DNA from 3 places in the Paenibacillus sp. KS-LC4 genome. Region 1 is predicted to be linked to each of the others. Evidence: riboswitches for the same ligand, from Rfam matches in the RefSeq annotation. Region 1 holds a riboswitch; each other region holds the start of a gene.
The links. A riboswitch is a leader RNA that binds a small molecule or an ion and turns the genes downstream of it on or off. The one in region 1 is predicted to bind cobalamin.

Region 1 (7,755 bases):
TCATAGATATAATGACCGTCTCGACGATCAGCTGTCCGCCCGCTTCCTTCTTGCTGTGGTAGCAGCACAGCTCGCTCATTCTTTCGAAAAAGGCGTCGATGCCGCGCTCCTGCATCATATCACCGACCTGCGAAGCGGTGTTCGCACCGCGTATTTCTTCCACAAGCCCTTCGGGAACGGCGGCATATTCCGCAATTTCAGCAAGAAAGCCGAAGTCGACGGGGGCGCTTTTGGAATGCACCATCATGACGCCCTGCGCCACCTTCGAAAACTTGCCCATCATGCCGACTAGCGTTACTTTGCGAATATGCTTGTTTCGGGCCATTTTCAGCGAAAAGCCGATAAAATCGCCCATCTCGATAAAGGCCTCCTCCGGCAAATCCGGATAAAGCTCCATCCCAAACTTTTCCGTGCGGCCACCTGTCGATAAAACAAGATGGTCGCAGCCGCTGACGGCTGCGACATTAATCGCTTGCGCGACGCTCGCTTTGTATGCTGCGGTAGAGAATGGCACAACCGTACCTCTCGTCCCGAGTATGGAAATGCCGCCGATAATACCGAGGCGACCATTTAACGTTTTGAGCGCGATTTGCTCGCCTTCCGGCACGGAAATGACGACGCTTACGCCTCGCCCTTCCAGCTCGAACGAGCGCAGCACCTCTTCTACCGCTTCATGAATCATACGGCGCGGCACCGGGTTAATGGCGGCTTCGCCAACCGGCACAGGCAGCCCGGGCTTTGTAACCCTACCAACCCCAACACCGCCATCAAGCAGGATGCCTTCGCCGTCATGCCATTTGACCTCCGAAAAAATGCTCGCGCCATGCGTAGCATCCGGATCATCGCCGCCATCCTTAATAACCTCTGCTTTTGCGAAATCGCCACTCAGCTCACAGCTTACGATGGTGAAAGTGACCCGCTCGCCAATCGGCAGCACAATTTCCGACTCGGTCTGCTGTTCACGCAAAATCAGCGCAGTCAGTGCCGCTTTTGTCGCGGCAGTCGCACACGAACCCGTCGTATAGCCATGGCGGAGCGGCTTATCCTCTTTCTTGTCCACGCTATTTACACTTGGCGCTCTGCCAGCAGGGAAATCGCGTTAACCGCAGCTACGGCAACCGGGCTCCCGCCCTTTCGTCCGAGATTCGTAATGAACGGAATGTCCAGCTTCGCAAGCTCCTCCTTCGATTCTGCTGCCGATACGAAGCCGACAGGCACGCCAACGATAAGGCCGGGTTTGGCTTCGCCATTTTTCACCAATCTAATTAGCTCAAGCAGCGCTGTAGGTGCGTTCCCGATTGCAAAAATACCGCCGTCCGCTTCGCGAATCGCCTTGCGAATGGAAATAATCGCGCGCGTCGTATTGAGCCGCTTCGCCTCCTCCATTACATCTGCATCCGATATGTATACGCGCACGTCGCCGCCAAACTTCTCAATGCGCGGCTTGCTTATTCCGACTTGAACCATCTGCACGTCTGCTACGACAGGCTTGCCAGCGCGAATTGCCTTAATGCCTGCCTGAACTGCATCCTTATGGAACATCATGCTGCGTCCCAGCTCAAAATCGGCGGAGGCGTGAATGACGCGCTGAACGACAGCATATTGCTCCTCGGTGAAGGGGTGCTCCCCCAGCTCCTCGGTAATCATTTCAAAGCTGCGGCTTTCAATTTCCTGCGGCTGTACAGTAAGCGGTTTAAAATCAGTCAAAAAATCCATGCTTTAAGCTCAGCTCCTTCAATGTATGATGCAATGCATATTTATTTCAACATTTCCTTTAATGTATCACTAATTTCGTCAAAGCGCGAAAAAACATGCCCATAGGCAAGCTTAGGGCGCCCAATAATAATCGTCTCAATTCCCATTTCAAGGGCGGCTTCCAGCTTCTCATCCACAGAGCCGACCTTGCCGCTCTCCTTCGTAATCATCAGCGTCACGCCGAATTGCTCGTAAAGAGCGCGGTTGAGCGCTTTGGAAAATGGCCCTTGCATCGCAACGATGTGCTTTTGCGGCAGACCAAGCGCCTCGCATTTCTCCATATTGTCGAGGCGCGGCAGCATGCGGGCGATGAGCGTAACGTTAGGCAGGCCTAACAGACGCTCGGTAAACACCTGGAGCGTTTTGCTGCCGGTTGTCAGCATCACGACGCCGCCTTTGGCAGCCGCTAGCTCGGCTGCTTCGGCATAATCATCCGCATACTGGATTAGCGGCTGTCCGTCAAAGGTCAAGCTCTCGCGCTCGTATCGAATATACGGCACCGATGCTTGCTCAGCCGCCGCCATCGCATTGCGATGCGCTTCTTCCGCAAAGGGATGGCTGGCATCTACGACAGCCTGTACCTGATTTTCCTTCAGGTAAGCGGCCATCTCACCCTCGGTAAGCCGTCCCACTCGCACGTCAAGTCCAGCTTCCTTCAAGCTGCCTGCAGCACTGTCGGTCACGACAGAGGTCAGCACGTTATAGCCATGGGCTTTTATTTGCACGGCGAGTTCCCTCGCATCGCTCGTTCCACATAGCATAAAAATCATCACTTAACCCTCCCCAACAAGCGTTGTCGCCTTGGATGGAGTATCATTTTTCGGAGCAGCTTCCTTGGCATCAGCTGCAAGCTCGCCAATTTCAAGATGCTTGTGGTCGTGATCATGGTCATGGTCATGGTGCTCATGAGGATGCTCATGCGTGTGACCTTCATGATGATGATGGTCATGATCATGCGTGTGGCACTCATGATTGTGGTCATGATGCTCATGTTCGTGATCATGATCGTGATGATGATGGTGGTCGTGATCATGGTCATGGTGGTGGTGATGATCATGATCCTTCATCGCCTGCAGGCGGAACTGGCACATATCGCAGTTCATCTTCACTTCGTCCTGAAGCGCTTCTGCGGCGCGATCCTTCAAAATTTCTTTAAGCAGCGGATGGAAGCCAAAATATTCAGCAAGCACAAATTCCGTATCCGGATAAGCAGACGTATATTGCTCCATCGCTGCTTCCATCCTTTTAATGAGAACGCCGGTAAATAGGAAATAAGGCAGGATAATTACTTTGCGCGCGCCCAGCTTGAGGCAACGCTCTACACCTTCATCCATCAAAGGAGCTGTTACGCCAATAAAGGCTGTTTCCACCCATTTCACTTTAAGGCGTTCCCAGAATAAGCGAGCAATCTTGAACAGCTCGCTGTTCGCATCGGCATCGCTGCTGCCCCGACCGACGATCAAAATAGCCGTATCTGCGAGCTCGCTTTCCTCTGCTGCAACAGCTTCTCCAAGGCGAGAGGTCAAAATTTCCAGCACTTGATCATGAACGCCAATCGGCCGCCCATAAATAATATTTATAGCTGGGTAACGAAGCTTGGCCTCATCAATCGCCGCAGGCATATGAAGCTTGGCATGCCCTGCCGAAAATAATGTAATTGGAATAACTGCGATCCGCGTCGCCCCTTTTGATACGCAAATATCGAAGCCCTGCTTCATCGTCGGCGTTACAAATTCCAGAAAGCAAAGCTCTACCAAATCCGCATTCAGTGTTGGCGCTACAGAGGCCACAAACTCGCGCACCTCTTCATTGCCTCTCTCATCCCGGCTTCCGTGCCCTACAAATAAAACCGCATCCATCTTCCTTCATCTCCCTTGCTGTCGTTAGTCTCCGCACAGTGCGTCTTCGATATGAAAAACAGGCAGCTCCTGATAACGATAGCCCTCTATTTGTCCCATTCGTTTGAAAAATTTATGAAAGCGCTCATTCGGATGTCCCTCCGATTTGTAAAGCGCAATAATGCGTTCAATCAGAGGTACGATTTCCTCAGCTGCAATGCCCTCGGCAACTGGCTGCGCCGCATGCGCATTGCGGCCGACGGTTTTGCCGCCGAGAAACAAATCGAATTTGCCACGGCGATATACGATGCCGATGTCCTCGTTGACTGCACCGTAACAAGCCATGCCGCAGCCATTAAACCCAATGCGCAGCTCCTTCGGCATGGCCATACCGCCGATCTTCTCTTGCAGCTCATCGGCATAAGGCACCGACTCCGCCTTCTCCAGATTGCAAAAATCACAAGCCTTCAGTTGCAAAACATCACCAATCGGCGCCAGACTGAGGCCATCCGCACGCAGCTTTGCCGTAACGCTGTCTGGATCAGACGTCGGAATCCGCACAAGCAGATGATGATGCGGCGTATATTCAATCGAGCCCTTCTCGCCAACCGCCTGTGCCAGTGCCACCAGCTGCTGGGGAGTAAAATTCTTCGTCGCTACACCCGGGCTTACAGCGAATTCCAAGACCGATTGCTGCGTAAATACAGGCAATGGGCTAGCAGCTTCCGCATAAGAAGCATTAGGCTCTATACCTTTACTGCGATCATTAAGCAGCAACGCCTCCATCGCCAAATGAAGCGGCGAGACAGCTGGCATCGCGGCTGACTCCACCCTCGATGAAGCAGCTTTATCAATCGGAGCTGGAGCAGCCTTCACCGAAGCGACTTGCGGCGCTATAGCGACAGCAACCCCTCCGCCTTGCCCAATTTCATTTCTCGGCTGGTCTGGTACCGCTATTTGGGGTTCTTCCCGCTCCACCAAAGGTTCCATCGCATTATATTCACCCTCAAGATAGTCTCCATCACCTGAAAGCTCCGGCATGCCTGCCGTATGAAGCGCCCATGGCTCGTTCTTCTCTTGCAGACGCTGGTGCGGCTTCAACGGCTGCGCACCCTCTCCCAGCGTATATTTGCGCTGATAGCCTCGCGGCGTAATCATTAGCCCATCATAATTAACCGTCGTAGAGTTGCCAATAACGACCGTTGTCAGCATACCGATATCATGGTCAAGCATTCGGGCAAGCGTTGTAACAACAATGTCTTCACGGTCACGGTACGCGCTTTTCACAATGCCGACTGGCGTCTCTGGCGAGCGATATTTGAGCAAAATACGCTGCGTCTCCACAATTTGCCGCGTTCTTCTTCCGCTGCGCGGATTGTAAAGCGCAATGACGAAATCCGCTTGTCCAGCCGCCTCTACCCTGCGCGCAATGAGCTCCCAAGGCGTCAAATGATCGCTTAGGCTGATCGTACAGGCGTCATGCATAATCGGTGCGCCTAGCAGGGACGCTGTCGAGTTTATCGCCGAAATGCCGGGAATGACTTCAACCTCTACCCCGCCGTTACGCTTCCAGCCCTTCTCAATCAGCACCTCATATACGAGTCCTGCCATACCGTACACGCCCGCATCGCCGCTTGATATGACGGCTACCTTCTTGCCATTCTCCGCCTGGCGAACCGCTTCTTGTGCCCGGCTGACCTCCTCCGTCATTCCCGTACGCACAATCGCTTGATCGCTGATTAGCTCGCGAATCAAGTCCACGTACGTGTTATAGCCAATGACGATATCGCTCTCCTGAATCGCTTCACGGGCGCGCTTCGTAATATGCTCAAAGCTTCCTGGGCCGAAGCCGATAATTAACAGCTTGCCGACGCCTGCTTCACTCATTGATGCCAACTCCTTTATATGTAGCCATTTACAATTTGTACTCAACAAAAAAAGCATCTCTAACGCAATGTGTTAGAAATGCTTGAAAAGACCAATGTCCTTATTAAACGCAGACAGCGAAGGGCCATCCAATCTCTAACACCTTCCTAATATCCACGTAGGTTTACAGTGTCGTTGAAATAAGCAGGTCTCCTGGCTCGAAGCGTTAATGCGCTTCATACAGTGGCGGGTCCGCGCCGGTCTCTCACCGACTTCCCTATTAAGTCAACTTGGGCGCCCATTGCGCCTGCTGACACTTATTCCCTTCCTATTAAATTGTAATTTTAATGATAACATTAGATTGTATGATCGACAAGTGCGTTTATGCCAGCTGCCATGACGCAAACAGAGCTAACGCCAGCGAGGACAGCATGTCCAAGCTAGCGTTAGCTTTATTTTTCTCAATATAGGCATTTATAAGTTTTGCACTTGCAACTGGGCTTATATTTCTCCCTCGAAACGATAGCTTTGCCGCCAAAGATCGGCTACAGCCCTTCATCACCGTTTATTTCTTCTCAAGCGTATCCCAAGCGGCCTTCACGAGGGAATCGAACAGCTCGTCATTCTCTTCCAGCTCATCCTCAACAGCTAAAAGATCCTCTTCCTTGCCTGATTCATTCAGGAAAAACAAGCCATAGCCCCATTCTGTCGCCTTGCGGCTGTGGAGCGTGATTTCGTATTGATTCGTCTGCCCCTCTACTTCAAAATGTACCTTGCCTACGAATCCAGATTCCTTGGAGTTCGTCATGCTCGCATGCAAAATGTTAACTTTCATCTTCCATTCTTCCTCTCTTTACCGTTACGATACCAGCTGCTGAAGTTGATTTACTTGGTTGAGCAGCTCGTTGATTTTGTTAATCGTGTTTGGAATTTCCGTCGCGTCAACCAATGCCTTGCCGTCTTCGATTTGCTTCAGCACCCCATCAATGCTTTCCTGCAGCTTCAAATTATAATCGACCACAGTTTGATGGATGTCCTTGGCAAAGTCAGGCGCCTGCAGCTCGCCAAACTGCTTGATAGATTCCTGCACAGCTACCAGTTGTTCCTTATAATCAGCACGTGCACTCGCGTCGTTTACGGCTTGCTCCGCAAGCTGCGTCGCCTGCTCGCTAAAGCTTGTCAGCGTCTGCATGTACGAAGCCGCCCCCGTCACATAATCGGCCGAGCTCGATACGGAATTGACCGCCTGCTTGGCATCCTCGAATAACGAGCAGCCTCCTAATAATAACATTCCGATGATTAAAAGTATGCTTTTTCCTGAACGAATGGTCATGTTTTATCTCTTCCTTTCCGCTTGTATGGCACAGGGCATTATTTATACGGCATAGGCGTCCAAACGGTTGCATTTCTCCTTATTGAAAAGCTTGTCCATCATTTAGGTGGGTTATAAGATCAAAGGAGACAAAAACAGCCCGAACATTACGTGGATTTCATTTATACCATCCTCTTGTCGACCGACATTTCACACCTATCTGTCAGCTCCTTGTATGACAAAAAGGAGCCGCCACGAGGCAAGCTCCTTCACTATCGTTATACAGATGATTCTATGAATGAGTATTTTGATTCATTTTGAATGGATTAGTTTGCTTGATTTAATTGATAAAATCCACAAATTGCAGGAACCTTTTCAGTATAACCGCTGCCTGCGCCCTCGTTACATTCTTTCTCGGGGCAAAGCGGCCGTCATCCATTCCTTTCATAATGCCGTCTTCCAATGCTCGGACTACCGCAGCTTGCGCCCATGAAGAAATGGAGTCTCGATCGGTGAAAGCATCCAAATAACCTCCCTTTTGCCCATCGCTACCAGTTCCATGGTTGATGAAGGTTAAGGCACTAGCAATGACAACGGCCATTTGCTCGCGGGTAATTGGTTCGTTTGGCGCAAAGCGGCCGGCACCGGTGCCGCTAACCAGTCCGCTAGCCACTGCCGCATTTACTGCAGATGCATACCATGCGGATGCAGGGACATCCGCAAAACGATTACCGCCCTCGCTCCCTTTCACGGATAGCCCTAGCGCACGAACGAGTAAGGCGGAAAATTCCGCTCGTGTAATGGTTCCCTCTGAGTCAAAACGGTCGGCCGCTACGCCGTTCACCAGCAGCTTGGACGCCAGATGCTCTACATCCGCTTTCGCCCAGTGTCCAGTTAAATCAGCGAATGTTCGGGCTTGCACATTTACGACTGTGTACAAGCTGTTATGCGGCACGTTCAGAATCGCTTCGTTAGTGCCGTCTG
Region 2 (7,755 bases), 1.6 Mb from region 1:
CCCGCGAGGATTTGATGCGGCGCATTTGGGGCTACCAATCACTCGGCGATTACCGAACGATTGATACCCACGTGAAGCGGATTAGAGAGAAGCTGAGCCGCGTCCACCCCGAATCTGCCTCCCTGCTTCAGACGGTATGGGGCATTGGCTATTGCCTGATGAATCCCGCGGCAGAGACCATTTAGATGAGCGGCTACAGCAGGCAGCATGGCATGACCTATCTATATTAGCCTGTTTTCCTGCCTGCCTTGTCCCCGCTCCCCCGGCTTGACCAACCCCGCTTCAAAACAAAGCAAAAGCTCCGCATTCGCCAATTAGCGCAAGCGGAGCTTTTTTAATATCTGTTAGATTTTACAGCTTCTTTAAATTGTGCGAGCGTGCGCGGCGCCTGCTGTTCTCCTCGCAGCTCAAACGGCAATGCTTCCCAGGCTTCCAGCACCATTGGCAGCGTGAGCCCAAGGCTTCTGAGACGCTCTCCTTCACCAAATACAGTCTCAGGCGTCCCCTCCAATATACAGCAGCCCTCATGCATAATAAAAATCCAGTCCGCCCAAGCATAGGCCATATTCATGTCATGCGTTGCCATAATCGGCGTTATGCCGCTGGCATGAATACGATCAAGCTCAGCTACCAGCCGCTGCTCCGATATCGGATCGAGATAAGCAGCCGGCTCATCAAGCAGCACCAGCTCCGGCTCAAGCGCCAACACGCCGGCAAGAGCGACGCGCTTCTTTTGTCCAAGGCTGAGATGATGCAGCGGCTTATGCGCCAGCTCCTGCAAGTTCAGCTGCTGGACGATACGCCCCGTACGCCTGTTTATTTCCTCTTCATGAAGCCCCGCATTGCGCAGCCCATAGGAAATATCCTCATAAGCGGTATTCAGGATGAGCTGATGCTCTGGGTCCTGAAAAACAAGACCAACACGCCGTCTCAAGCTGGCAAGCTCTCTGGGCTTGTAAGAAAGCGGCTCGCCGCGCCAGCTGACAAAACCGGATTGCGGACGATTAATGCCAATAAGCTGCAAAAAAAGCGTCGACTTTCCCGAGCCATTATGCCCGCACAACGCTATCTTCTTGTTCGCAGGAATGCGCAGCTTTAGCTCGTTTAAAGCGGCCTTGTCCGTTCCGGGGTAAGTATAGCTTACACTATTCATTTCCATGATTGTTGATGCCTGATCGTTGCCTGCCAGCTTATTCACCTCCATTCCGAAGCCATAGCTCTACTGCCAGTAAAAGGGTTAAGCCCAGCCCAGCTTCCGCCCAATATCGGAGGCGAACCGTCCGCTTTGCAGCAGGCGCAAGGCGGATCTCATTCGTGAAGCCTCTCGCCATCAGTCCGTTCGATAGCCCCTTATAGCGATGCATCGTCTTGACGAACAGCCTCACGGCAATAGCTGCCGTACCTTGCAGCTTGCCCTTGAAGCTGTTTTGGCCGCCGCGCGCGCGCTGTGCGATCAGCATAGCGCCCGCCGTATCCAGCAGCAGAAAGATGAAGCGATACATAATGATCATGAGCTCCAGTACAATTTGCGGCATTTTCAACCGCTTCAGCACCTGCAGCAGCTCGGGAAACGGGGTCGTCAGGGTGATGAAAAACAGGCAAGCCAAGCAAGCAAGAATACGCGTGAAAATATGTCCGGCCATCCCTAAGGATGCCTCCGGCACATACAGACTGATCGGCTCCCATGAAGCGAGCACCCAGCCTGTATTCTCAGCTGCCAGCCCTCCTGCTGCGCTGCCGCTGTTACCGCTGCTAGTGAATTCAATAAGCAGCGCTGGTAAGCTGAGAACGAACAGCAGGCAAGAGGAGAAAAGCATCACCATATAAAGCTTGGCGGGCACCCTTGCATAGCCAACCGTCCACAGCATAAGCCATCCAAAAATAGCCAGCTGCACGATCGGATGAGCAAGATAGGCAAGCAGCAGCAGCAGGGCTGCAAGTCCGCATTTCCAAAAGGCGGATAAATCCCGCAGCCGATTGGAATAAGAAATCGTATCCAGCCATTTCATCATTGCTGCTTTGTTTTCTCCGACTTCCCTTTAAATAGGCCAATCACATAGCCGATAATGCCAGCGCCTATCGCAGCTTGCAGCGCGAACAGCATGCTTTCTGTTTCTCCCGGCACCTCTGTCAGCGGAGACGCCCATGGCTCATAATGGGGCGCAATCGTCTGGATCATTTCCTCCGCTGCCCCATCCGCGCCGCCGAACTCGGCATTAATGAAGATTAATGGCGCAACGGCAAGTAAAATAACAATGGCTAAAATCCAAATATTTTTGGCACTGCGGCTCATTATACGCGTTCCCCTTTCATTCTCCGCTTCAAAATAGACAGCTCGTCCGTATTAAAAGATTGCAGCCAGTTCCAAATCAATACCGTCAGCAAGCCTTCACTAACAGCAAGTGGAATTTGGGTAATCGCAAAAATACCGCCAAATTTCATAAAGGACGCGATAATGCCGCCTTCGACAGCCGGAAAAGCAACTGCGAGCTGAATGGAAGTGACGATATAAGTTGCCAGATCGGCAACAGCAGCCGCCGAGAAAATCGCCAGGCCTTGCTTGCTGCCTGAGCGCATCAGCAGCCGATAGATCGCATAGCCCGCAGCAGGACCTGCAACCGCCATTGAAAAAGCATTCGCCCCAAGCGTCGTCAACCCCCCATGCGCCAGCAGCACCGCTTGAAACAGCAATACCATTGAACCCAATACGCTCATGGGCAGCGGCCCGAACATGACTGTTCCAAGCCCCGTTCCCGTCGGATGCGAGCTGCTTCCTGTAACGGAAGGAATTTTCAGCGCGGACAGCACGAAGGTAAAGGCAGCTGCCAAGCCCAGCATCAGCTTAAGCTCTGGCGCTTCCTTGGTAATCTTCCGAATAGCACGTACACCTAAGATGAAAAAAGGTATAAAGGCTACCCACCAAAAAATCGCCCAGCCTACAGGCAAAAATCCTTCCATAATGTGCATCGCATAAGTAGCTTGCGGCTCATTCACCAATAAAAAAAGCGTGAAGCCGATAATCAGCAAAGCGGTGCTTGCTGCCGTCTTTCTTTTTAACTTGACCATTTGTTTCATTACCCTCCCCATTGTTCTGTAAAGCTTGCAAGGTGAAACGGCCGAATGCCATCCTCTGGCGATCCGGAGCGGTTCAGACCGAGAAATATAGAGTAAGGATGGAAACCTCCTATCCGTTCTCTATATATTGAATAATAAAAAAGACCGCCTCCCCTTCGCCGGGAAAACGGTCATGTGTACGCAGAAATAGACGGTTGCGCCAGCAAACAGACTGGTAGCAATCGCTTTCGTTCGTACACCTATCCTTTCCGCGAAGGCACTGTGGTGCTGGAACGAGGTAGGTCTCCTGGCTAGCAGATCATCATTTTCCTTCGTCTTCCCCGGCTGCCCTTAAGCATGGCCAAGTGACTCCTGCTGGTGAAGGAAAACTCCCTGATTACAGTGGCGGGACCGCTCGGGATTTGCACCCGATTCCCTGTTACCCTTTGACGTGCGCAAAGGCACCTCGTTCCATGTCAATCCTCTTTATCATTCATTGGTCATTTTGTAGTTTGATCTTATCACAAAAGATTCAGGCTGTCCCCTATAAATGTAAATGGCCGAAATTGCTATTAGAAAAAGGACAAAATGACGCCTACGACAAAGCCGCATAATGCGCCGTTGACGCGAATCCACTGCAAATCGTTGCCGACCTTTTCCTCCAGCATCGAGACGAGCGCCTTGTCATCCATCCGTTCGAGATTATCCCGAACAAGCGCACCGATGCGGTAATGATTATTCTCAATAAGTCGCACGAGATAGCCGCGAATGCCGTTTTCCCAATTGGCTAGCATCTCTTGTTTGCCGTTCAAATAATCCGTTGCAAAACGGTATCCCTGTACGATTGCGCGCCCACCGCTGCGATGCTGCTCCTCCAGCTTATCCAGCACAAGCTGCCGCAGCTCCTCCAGACGCAGATGGATGAAGCGTTCCGTTTCTACGCTGTCCGCACCCTGTTCAATTAGCTGCTTCAGCTTGAGCATGAGCTCTTCGTTATCGGCAAGCTTCTCCGCCTGGGCTCTTACCTCAAGCAGCAGCTTCTGCCGATGCGGGCTCCCAGGATAAGAAAGCTCCTGCATCGTAGAGAGCAGCATGTTCTGAATCAAGCCGCCGAGCTTTTCCTCGTTCATAAAGCCGACGAAGGCTTGCAGCGCAAACCCCATGAAGCCGCCGACCTTAAGCTCCTCCAGCTTCTTAAAAGCGAGCTTGCCGAGCATTTCCTCGGTTTCACGCTTGCGAATCCAGTGGCCTACATGCTCAAGGCCATAATCCAGCGCCCGTTCATCCCAGCGCTCATGGACGAAACGATCCGCCAGCTTGCGTACGATTGGCGTAAAATCCTGCTTTTTCACATAATCCGCCAAAAAGCTATGCAGCACGCTGCTAATACGCTCCAAAGGCAATCGCTCAACAGCCGACTGGGCAAAATCGACAGCCGCCATTCTGAACCTGCGCTTGCCAATCAGCTTGGTCGCTGCCGATGCCGCACCAGCGAACAGCTTAAAGCCCGACAGCTTGCGGGTAATGCTGTCTTTATTCAGCAGTTCATTTTCCATCGCGCTAATGAGCGAGTTAACGATTTTCGCCCGGTTTTTGAGCAGCAAGGACGTATGCGGAATAGGAATGCCCATCGGATGGCGGAACAGCGCGGTCACAGCAAACCAGTCGGCGATCCCGCCAACCAGACCTGCTTCGAAGCCGCTTTCCAGCAAATGCGTCCAGGCGTTGTCTGGCAGCCACCATCTCGTCGTAATAAAGCCTGCCCCCATAACGGCAAGCGAAATGCCTGCTATATATCTTGATTTCATTATTGTCCTCCCTAATCGCGGCGCCCCAGCGCCTCCTGTTGCATATTGGCCTATTATACCAGATAATGAGGTGGCAAGCGCAAACGGCTGTGCCTGCCCTCGGCAGCACAAGCTCGTTTCGCGTAGAAATATAAGTATTAAATAAGAATAAAACTTATTAGTCTTATATTTCAAGCGCAAACGGCGTTGTCGGTTAATGACAACAACAGCTCGTTTCGCGTAGAAATATAAGCATTAATAAGAATAAAACTTATTAGTCTTATATTTCAAGCGCAAACGGCGTTGTCGGTTAATGACAACAACAGCTCGTTTCGCGTAGAAATATAAGCATTATAATAATAACAATACTTATGCATCCTTATATTTCAAGCGCAAACGGCTGTGCCTGCCCTCGGCAGCACAAGCTCGTTTTTCAACTACACCATTGTTTCGTTACCTATAAAGGGGATTAACTGTGTGCTCAGACTACGAACTATTTTTCTAAAAATGACTCCGCCGCAAATTCTTACGCTCGGCTTTCTCGCGATTATTGCGGTTGGTACTCTATTGCTTTCCCTGCCTTATGCCTCGGCAAACCATCACGCAACGCCGCTCATTGACGCATTGTTCACAGCCACCTCCGCTGTTTGCGTAACGGGGCTTGTCGTCGTCGATACCGGCATCCACTATTCGACCTTTGGCGAGCTCGTTATTCTCGTACTTATGCAAATTGGCGGGCTTGGCTTTATGACGATGTCTACGCTGTTCGCCCTTGCATTGCGCAAACGAATATCGCTGCGCGAGCGGCTGCTGCTGCAGGAGTCAATGAATCAATCCTCGCTGGAGGGGATCGTCCGCTTCATTCGGCGCGTGCTCATTTATGCTTTTGCAATCGAAGGGGTAGGCGCTCTCGTTCTCGCACTGCGCTGGTCAACGGAAATGCCCTTTGGCAAGGCGCTATACTTCGGTATTTTTCATAGCGTGTCGATGTTCACCAATGCTGGATTTGATATTATGGGCCCGATGAACGGTCCGTTCAGCAGCTTTGTCAATCATGTCAACGACCCAATCATTAATGTGATCGTCATTGCGCTTATTTTTCTCGGCGGGATCGGCTTTATCGTTCTGGCGGAAATGTGGGATTATCCCAAAACGCGCAAGCTGTCGTTTCACTCCAAGGTTGTGCTGTATGCAACAGGCATTTTGTTTGTTGCAGGTGCAGCCGTTATTTTTATTTTTGAGTTTACGAATACCAAAACACTAGAACCGCTTAGCATAAGCGGCAAGCTGTACAGCTCATTGTTCCAAAGTATATCGCCGCGTTCAGGCGGCGCCAATACGCTTGATATTCCATCAATGCGCCATGCAACGCAGTTTCTCATTATTTTGCTCATGTTCATTGGTGCGTCACCCGGCTCTGCGGGCGGCGGCATTAAGGTGACGACGTTTGCGATTCTGATAGGAGCGGTGTTTGCGATGATTCGCGGCCGCGAGGATGTTGTTTTTTTCCGCAGAAGACTGGCGAAGGATCGCGTGTACAAGGCGCTGACAATTACGATTGCATCGCTGGCGGCGATTATTTTATTTACAATGATTTTATCTACGACCGAGGATGTCGATTTCCTCGTTCTGCTGTTTGAAGTGACGTCGGCTTTCGGTACAACCGGATTATCGCTTGGCTTGACACCGCATTTGACCGTAATCGGCAAGGTGCTGATTATCATTATGATGTTCGCTGGGCGGCTCGGGCCGCTGACGCTGGCGTTTACACTCGTTCCAACGCAGGAGAAGAAGGAGCTGTATCGTTATCCGGAAGGTAAAATTATGATCGGCTAGCAACTGGCGTGGCAAAATTATTTTTCAAAGGACAGGCTACCGCATTATATATGCTCTGAGCTAGCTGAATACGTTCAGCTCTCAGGGTATTTTTTTTGCGCTGAAAATCTAGTATTATACATTTTTGGTGTTCATAATCCGATAAAAAGGATAGGACTATTTTACTAAAATGCTGCAAGGGAGAATCATTGAATGTCTGATAGGTTGAAAAATATTTTGAAGCTGCTGCAAGAGCTATGGTTTGTGCCATTTGTCGTTTATACCGCCGGACTTGTGTATGTACAAGGCTCCTTTCATCCTTATTTCGGTGATCTGTTTATATTCAAAAATATTTTAACATTTTACCCTGTATCTCAAAGCCTGTATTGGATTAACGGTATTTATTTCTCCTTCTTTTTAGCACAACCTGTTATAACGATAGCTATATTGGAGTCGCAAAAGGCTAGAAGAAAGCCGCGTAAGGCACCGAACCGCTCAAATGTGAAACTAAGGCGTTTTTTGTTTTTCTTATTCCGAAATCGGAGACATCGCTTTTTTTACCCACTACATAGTGTCATCTTTTTGGTCTTAATCTTTTCAATGCTTTTATTTCAAATTTTCACGTTGAATAAAGATTTACATCTGCCGTTAAGTATGCAAAATATACTTTTTTATAATGTTTTTTTCTTTATCCTATTTATTTCATATCAAATTAAAACCAAAGAATCAACGGCTAAAATAAGCATTATTTTCGTTGCAGCTCTCACTTTAGTTATTTCGATATACCTTAGCGGCATTCATGCGCAATATATTAATCTTACGAAATACGACGCTCAGAAGAGCAAGATTGAAATGTCCAGAGTCTCATTGGATAACGAAACGCTGACACTCATTAAAATGGATATTTCAGCTGATTATTATATCGGATACCACCTAAGTACTAATCGAACCATTTTTTTAGCTAAGGATAATATTAATAAAATCGAAAATTTTCAGGCCTCTTATGCAGGAAAAAAACAGCTCGCTGATCCATCTGCTGTAAACGATGAAGAGGCTGCCATTATTAAAACGTTGCAAAGCTATTATGATTTTAGAATCC
Region 3 (7,755 bases), 960 kb from region 1:
GGAGCAGGCTGGCTGGCGATTGGGACTTCAAGAGCGGCAGTCAACAATGAGCTCGATATTTTACAAGCGAGCATTACCGACCACAGCAACAACTATACGCGATTTTTACTCGTGGGCGAGCAGCCTTATACGGCGCGGCAGTCGGATTTCAAGAAGACAAGTATTTTGGTGAATTTGCCCGATGACTATCCAGGTGCTTTGCATCAGGTGCTGTCAGCTTTCGCATGGCGCCGCATCAATCTGTCGCGTATTGAATCGCGTCCGACGAAGAAAAAGCTGGGTAATTCCTATTTTTATATCGACATTGAGATGTCGCTTGATACGGTGCTGCTGCCGGCAGCCATTTCTGAAATTGAAGCTATCGGTTGTCAGGTACGCGTGCTCGGCTGTTATCCAAGCTTTACATATGAGCAGCTTCAGCAGTCGTAATGATAACAGCCCCAAGTAACAGATAGGGGAAAGCGGGGCAAGTTACCGCAGCATTTCTTAGCTGTAAGGATAGAGTAAATAGATAAATTAGGCTTAGGCAATTGATTTTTGCAAATAGCGAGACGCACGGCTTCTGGGAGGCTGGCTGCGGCTCGCTATTTTTTTTACAAAGTTGGGGACACCTGCCCATGTGCTGCATAGGATATAAAGATTGATAGCAAGCAAATTTGCACGGCAGTAGTTATGCTTGTTATTTAAAGAAGGTGACAGGAGGTTGTCGGGAAGTGAAAATTTATGTGGTGAAGAAAGGCGATTCCCTCTACTTAATCGGTCAGAAGCATCATGTTACGGTTGAGGAGATTTTGAAGCTTAATCCTTCCATTACGAATCCAGACGTCATTGAGGTGGGCATGAAAATTAAAATCCCATCCTCATCCCATGGAACTGGTGGAATGGACATTATGCACCAATATGTGGTGAAGCAGGGGGATACGCTGTGGAAGCTGTCCAAGGCATGGGGAGTTCCGCTCGCCGATATGATCAAGGCGAATCCTCAACTTAAAAATCCTAATGTGCTGATGACAGGCGAAATTGTCAATGTGCCTAAAGCGGGCCATATGACGACTACACCAACTACAGGCGCGGTGACTACAGGCTCTGGTACTACGGGAACAGGGACGACTGCAGCAGGAACCGGCGGTCATACAGGGCATCATGCGCTGCATCCGCTGTCGGTCATGCAAGGGGTGCAGCAATGGGTTGGCGGCAAAAAACCGACAGGGCAAATACCTGGTAAAGCACCGACAGCGCCAGTAACCACAAAAACGCCAACTGCACCTATTGCGAAGACGCCAACTGCGCCAATAACGAAGACGCCTACCGCTCCGATTGTGACACCAGCCGCTCCGATTGTAACGCCTACAATACCGGAGGCAGCGCCAGCGCCACAGCCTAAACCGCTGCCAATTGAGAAGCCAGTGGAGAAAAAGACGTACCCGGTTTATTCTCATCATCAGCAAAGCGTGGACTTGTTTATGCAATATGGCACGCCTGCAGTAGAGGCCTCATCGACTTACCCGACCACGACGACTGTATCTCCTGCTGCAACTGCTCCCGCTTGGCCGCAATACGGCGGCTACGGCATGCCTGCGATGGTATCACCTGCCCAAACAGGCGGTTACGGTCAATGGGAGCAGCCAACGATGGTTAGCCCTGCGAGCCAGGGAGGAGGCTATAATCCATGTCCTCCAGGCATGTATCCGATAGGAGGTATCGGCGCCGGTGGCTACGGTTATGGCGGAATGGTATCGCCGGCAGAAACGCAGAGCTATGGTTATGGCGGGATGGTATCACCTGCGGAGACGCAAGGTTACGGCGGAATGGTGTCACCAGCAGAAACACAGGGCTACAGTTATAGTGGAGCCGTATCGCCAGCAAGCACGCAAGGTTATGGCGGAATGGTATCGCCAGCAGAAACGCAGGGCTACGGCTATGGTGGAGCCGTATCGCCAGCAAGCATGCAAGGCTACGGCGGAATGGTGTCGCCGACAGAAACGCAGGGCTACGGCTATGGTGGAGCCGTATCGCCAACAAGCACGCAAGGTTATGGCGGAATGGTATCGCCAGCAGAAACGCAGGGCTACGGCTATGGTGGAGCCGTATCGCCAACAAGCACGCAAGGTTATGGCGGAATGGTATCGCCAGCAGAAACGCAGGGCTACGGCTATGGTGGAGCCGTATCACCAGCAAGCACGCAAGGCTACGGAGGAATGGTATCGCCGACAGAAATGCAGGGCTACGGTTATAGCGGAGCCGTATCGCCAGCAAGCACGCAAGGCTACGGAGGAATGGTGTCGCCGACAGAAACGCAGGGCTACGGCTATGGCGGAGCTGTATCGCCAATTGGCAATAACTGCAATGGCTACCCTGTTTCAGCGTTCCCGCCGTATGGATATTATCCTATGCAAACCGCTGGAGTTGAGACACAAAAGCCATGCAATTGCGGCTGCAAGGATAAGCGCGAAGAAGCTGAGGAAGTAAAAGAGGTAACGACAATCAATGTGAAAAACGGCAAAAACAATACGCAGCGCAAATCCAATAAAAAAGCGGTTATTCGCACCGTAGCTCCTCGCTCGAGAACGAGCAAGCAAAACAGCAGCCCTTGGATTAGCCGTTAAAAAACGTAGCGAGTGAGTTTCCTTGTTAAAGCTTTTAACGGCAGACAAATAATAAGACCACTATCCAACAAGCTGTCTTCGGTAACGAGCCGAAGACAGCTTGTTTCATTTATTTGTTTCATTTATTTAATTCATTTATTTATTTAATACTGTTATTAATTCTGCTATATATAATCATGTTCATGAAGCAGATGCTATAATCAAGTCATTAGAAAGCTCGAACCAAGCAAATGGCGGCATTCTATTTGAACAACTGACAGAAGCTTCATAGACTTGGAGGTTAGCATGGTTGCAATGAATAATAGAAGCCATGCAGTCACCATAAACGGTATGGCTTCTATTAACGCTCCTCCAACTGTTCTACAACCTCCCGCAGTAAAACCATTTCCGTCTCCTTTAATTTTTGCAATTGCTCCACTTGCTTGTACAAAGCCTCCGGGCTTCGAGTAAGCCAATATTTTAAAATGGAATTTCTTACAGCAAGCACATCCGCTTCCAGCTTTCTCCATCTGTTCAAAATTTGATTATCATCAAGCAAATGCTTGTTATTAATCATGTAGTCTAATCGCATAGTCATACATTTCTTGTGGTCATAAAGCAGGTGAAACGATCGAATATCAAATACAACCTCCTCTTGAGCCAAATATTTCAAATAATCGGAGGCTTTGTCGTATACATTAATGCCGAAGGTCAGCCCAGGTGTGCCTAAAGCTTCGTTGTAATATTCATCCGTATGCGCCCTGGATAAGAGATAGGCTTTCATCGTATTTTTCACGTATTTTAGAGAAAAGGTATAGTTGTTATTTTCGAGAGGCTTCAATAAATAAAGATGCTGTTTAAAATCATGGGCTTCAATTTCCAATAAATGAAACGCTCTGCTAAAAGCCTCGTAATCACAGGTGATATTCGTTGAATATTTGCCGTTGGCATTATTGTCGCAGAAATACAGCTTTTTATTGACATCATCATACCCATTTATCATGACTTCATGCGGGGATTTCAAAGAAAATTCATATTCTTTTATATAAAAACGTTCGATCATAACGATCACATAGTAGCCGCCGTCAATGGATGCTTTAATAAAATCAAACAGGTCATTATTCAAAATAGTCGAGCTTGTCCTGTCTATCGCTAACCGCTGAAATTCAATAAAAGGGCAGTCATAAAATTCAACCATTTTATCTCTATAATAACCATTATAAAAAAAGGTGTATAATTGGTTTGGATCGGGAATGTCGAATAAATTAATATAATTATTTATAAACCACATTTTTTTTGAATCTACGCGAGATATAATCGAATAAAAATCACTGTAAAACCAATAGGAATCAATAATTTGCTTTACTTCGACTGGAAGGATTTTCACCGGCAATGTGATCATTCCTTTTCTATTTGATTGAGTATCTATTGAACTGACTTAATAAATAAGCTCATCATGTGTGAAGTGTTTTCAATATATCATTACTGGAAAAGATATGAAAGTAATATATTGAGCATATTTTTTTGCTGGTTTAAGGCGCTGGGGCGTATACATGATGGTGGACAAAGCTTATGTAAATCAATATGTTGACAGATCAGCGCTTCCTGCCTAAGATAAATAGTGGATTACGGATAAGACAGGCTGATTCGCCTGCAAAACTTCATAATTGAATGAAAATAGGTGCGGTACGACGGCAAGGACATTTACGCCTTCGTTCGCTTAAAAGGGAAGTTCGGTTAAAGGCCGACACGGACCCGCCACTGTATAGGGCAGCAGCTCATCAACTCATCAACTCATTAAGCTGCGCTCCCCTCACAAATGAACCACTGGCTGAAAAGCTCCTTTTCGTCGCAGGATGAATCGCAGATGCTCACCTTAGCTGGGAAGGGAAGAGAGGGAGGCCCCAAGTCAGGAGACCTGCCTGTTTTAACATCACTGTTTGACCTACGGTGCTTAGGGAGGTGGTTGGTTATGCCCATTTATTGCAAAATGTCTAACGATTATTTGCTGCTCCAAGGCGAGCAGACGCAAATAAGGCTTAGTTATTTATCATAAAAAGCATTTCTGACTGCTTTCTTAAGGGTCGGGAATGCTTTTTTTTGGAATATTTTAGGAAAGGATATGATTCTTCTATCCTTTCTCTATATTTCTACGTGAACGTTAGCTTTGCCGCTACAGGACGGCTTTCGGCCGATTACGCTTACTTAAAGGGGAGACAAAAGAAAAATGAATAACACGAAGAAGCCATTTCGCTTGTCACTTGGAATGATGATTACTTGCTTGATGCTGGTGCTTGCAGGATGCAGCACGAATGCTGCCGGGGAGAGCAACACTTCTGCCGCAAATGCTACGGCACTACCAACGGAAAATGATAGCAAAACTCTGACAATAGCGTACACATGGAACCCAGCAGGCGTTGATCCGCATGGCGATGACAGCTGGGACGTCATGCGCTCTGGCGCAGGGGAAACGCTTATTAAATTGAATGAGCAGCTGCAGCCGGTTGCTTGGCTTGCGAAGGAGTGGAAGCAGGAGGATGCCAACACGTGGACACTCAAGCTGGAGCGCAATGTAACGTTTCATGACGGCAAAAAGATGGATGCAGAAAGCGTGAAGGCTTCCCTGCTTCGTTCCACTCAAAATAGCCATTTGGCGAAGGATTTATTGCTGGTGAAGGATATTGAAGTCGTTGCACCGGATGAGCTGAAAATAATAACAACACAGCCGAACTCAGCTATCATTTCCAGCTTGGCTGATCCAAGCACGATTATTCTTGATGTGGACAGCATGAAGAAAGCAGGCAGCTACCCGGCCATGACGGGAGCCTTCAAAATCAAGCAGTTTACGAAGGACGTATCGCTTGTTGTTGAGCGTTATGATGGTTATTGGGGACAAGCGGCGAAGCTTAAGGAAGTGACAATGAAGTTTGTGACCGATGGCAATACCCGACTGATGGCGCTGCAAGCTGGAGAAGTAGAGGTCGCTACGGACATTCCGATTGACAGCATTGAGCTGGTAGAGAAGGACAGCAAGCTGGAGGTGCTGTCTGCGCCATCGGTTCGTACACATATGGTATTATTTAATATGAATTCCGCTTTGTTTAAAGAAAAGGCAAACCGTGAGGTTGTAGACCAAGCCATTCCACGCGAGGCCATTATTGAATCGGTTATGCGCGGCTACGGCACGAAAGCGAAAAGTCCGTTCCCGGAAATTTTGCCATTTGGCAAAGTAGCGGAGCAAGCAGCAGGGGGAACGACAGAGCAATTGCTGAGCGCTGACGGCTGGCAGAAAAATGCTGCTGGCATGTGGGAGAAGGAAGGCAAGCCATTCGAGGCGACGCTCCTTACGTTCCCGCACCGCCCTGAGCTGTCCGTTATGGCAGAGATTATTCAGAATCAACTGCTTAATGAAGGCATTACCGTGAAAATTCGCAAGGTTGAAAATATTGATGCTGAGCTTGCGAAGTCCGATTGGGATCTTGCTATGTACAGCATGCTGACGGCACATACGGGCGATCCGCAATATTTCTTGAACATTTTCTATCAATCAGCCAGCGAATCGAATATAAGCCACTATGTATCGAAACCGCTTGAAACGGTTATTAACAAGCTGAACGAATCATCAGATACAGCTGCACGCAATGCGCTCGCGATAGAAGCTCAGGGCATTATTAATGAGGATTTGCCGCAGTCGTTTATCGTACACCCTGACAATGTATTTGGCGTGAAAAAAGGGGTAAAGGGCTTTATTCCGCATCCGATCGAATATTATTATGTGACAGCCGATGTTGATATCACCTAAGTAAAGGGTGTACCTGAGTATGCTTCGTTTTTGGCTCGAACGCGCCATGCAAATGCTGCTTGTCATTTTTTGCGTAGCGACGCTGACCTTCATTTTAATGAGGGTGTCTCCGGGCGATCCGGCGAGAATTTTACTGACCACGCACAATATCCCGGCTTCTCAGGAGGCGATTGACGCACTGCGGGAGGAAATGGGACTGACAGACTCCTTATGGAGCCAATATATACGCTGGCTTGGCGATGTATTTACATGGCAGTGGGGGACGTCTTATATGTCCAAGGAGCCGGTTGCTGGCGAACTGCTTAAAAGGCTGCCCGCTACACTGGAGCTGGCCTCGGCTGGCGCATTTGTCATGCTGCTGGCAACCTGCCTCATCGGCCTCGTCACCGCCATTTTTTCAACAGGGCTGCTTGATCGGATGGGCCGATTAATGGCTCTGCTTGGCGCCTCGATCCCCTCCTTTTGGCTCGGTTTTTTATTGATTTATTTTTTCTCGGTCCGGCTCGGCTGGCTGCCTTCCATGGGACGCGGCAGTATTGCTCACCTCTTAATGCCGGCGGTTACGCTAGGGCTTGGACTTGGTGCGGTATATGCCCGGGTTTTGCGGACGAACATGCTTGAGATGAACAGTCAGAACTTCGTCAAGGCCTCGCGAGCGCGAGGCTTGTCCAAGGGAAGGATTTTAATCTTCCAAGTGTTTAAGCATGCGTTTTTGCCGATTTTGTCGATGCTGGGGACAAGCTTTGCATTTATGCTGGGGGGGAATGTGATCGTCGAGACGATCTTTTCTTGGCCCGGGTTAGGCAAATATATAATAGAAGCGATAACGGCGCGGGATTATCCGGTCATTCAAGGTTATGTGGTATTCACCTCCTTCTTGTTTGTCGCGATCCATTTGGCGGTAGAAGCTTTATATGTGCGCTTGGACCCGCGGCTGCGGGCAAGCTAGGAGGAACCTTTTTTATGCCGACCCTATTTCAGAAAAAGAATACAAGCCTGCTGCTTGGCATCGGCCTATTTGCAGTTATCGTCCTGCTGGGCTTGCTTGCCCCATGGCTCGCCCCTCACGACCCGCTACAGGTTCATTTATCCAATCGGCTTCTGTCGCCGAGCGGCGAATACCCCTTCGGCACCGATCATTTGGGACGCTGCATTTTATCTCGTATATTGTACGGCATTCGGACGACGGTTTCGATTGCTTTTGTTATTTTGGGCTTGAGCTTATGTATTAGCTTGCCGATTGGGCTGTTGACCGGCTATTTTGGCGGGAGAACCGATCATTTTTTCATGCGGCTGATGGACGGTACGCTCGCGTTTCCCGATTTTGTGCTGACGATTGCGATTGTAGGCATTCTCGGACCCGGGTTC

Region 2: linked by a shared signal. The riboswitch ahead of V5J77_RS18985 (energy-coupling factor ABC transporter permease) and the one ahead of cobJ (precorrin-3B C(17)-methyltransferase) in region 1 are both predicted to bind cobalamin.
Region 3: linked by a shared signal. The riboswitch ahead of V5J77_RS08185 (ABC transporter substrate-binding protein) and the one ahead of cobJ (precorrin-3B C(17)-methyltransferase) in region 1 are both predicted to bind cobalamin.

Annotation. Positions count from the first base shown of each region.
Region 1 covers NZ_CP145905.1:2,860,765-2,868,519, reverse strand. Annotated here, with positions in the region: gene V5J77_RS12360 (cobalt-precorrin-5B (C(1))-methyltransferase) at 1-1,060, opposite strand, end outside; gene V5J77_RS12355 (precorrin-8X methylmutase) at 1,066-1,716, opposite strand; gene cobK (precorrin-6A reductase) at 1,758-2,525, opposite strand; gene V5J77_RS12345 (sirohydrochlorin chelatase) at 2,529-3,614, opposite strand; gene cobJ (precorrin-3B C(17)-methyltransferase) at 3,639-5,480, opposite strand; cobalamin riboswitch at 5,645-5,795, opposite strand; gene V5J77_RS12335 (hypothetical protein) at 6,025-6,294, opposite strand; gene V5J77_RS12330 (DUF6376 family protein) at 6,319-6,792, opposite strand; gene V5J77_RS12325 (leucine-rich repeat protein) at 7,112-7,755, opposite strand, start outside.
Region 2 covers NZ_CP145905.1:4,499,376-4,507,130, forward strand. Annotated here, with positions in the region: gene V5J77_RS18965 (response regulator transcription factor) at 1-185, shown strand, start outside; gene V5J77_RS18970 (ABC transporter ATP-binding protein) at 335-1,204, opposite strand; gene cbiQ (cobalt ECF transporter T component CbiQ) at 1,191-2,012, opposite strand; gene V5J77_RS18980 (energy-coupling factor ABC transporter substrate-binding protein) at 2,009-2,293, opposite strand; gene V5J77_RS18985 (energy-coupling factor ABC transporter permease) at 2,293-3,066, opposite strand; cobalamin riboswitch at 3,334-3,538, opposite strand; gene V5J77_RS18990 (DUF445 domain-containing protein) at 3,627-4,862, opposite strand; gene V5J77_RS18995 (TrkH family potassium uptake protein) at 5,349-6,677, shown strand; gene V5J77_RS19000 (hypothetical protein) at 6,870-7,755, shown strand, end outside.
Region 3 covers NZ_CP145905.1:1,897,434-1,905,188, forward strand. Annotated here, with positions in the region: gene pheA (prephenate dehydratase) at 1-429, shown strand, start outside; gene V5J77_RS08175 (LysM peptidoglycan-binding domain-containing protein) at 714-2,606, shown strand; gene V5J77_RS08180 (hypothetical protein) at 2,947-3,978, opposite strand; cobalamin riboswitch at 4,248-4,526, shown strand; gene V5J77_RS08185 (ABC transporter substrate-binding protein) at 4,813-6,387, shown strand; gene nikB (nickel ABC transporter permease) at 6,407-7,336, shown strand; gene nikC (nickel transporter permease) at 7,351-7,755, shown strand, end outside.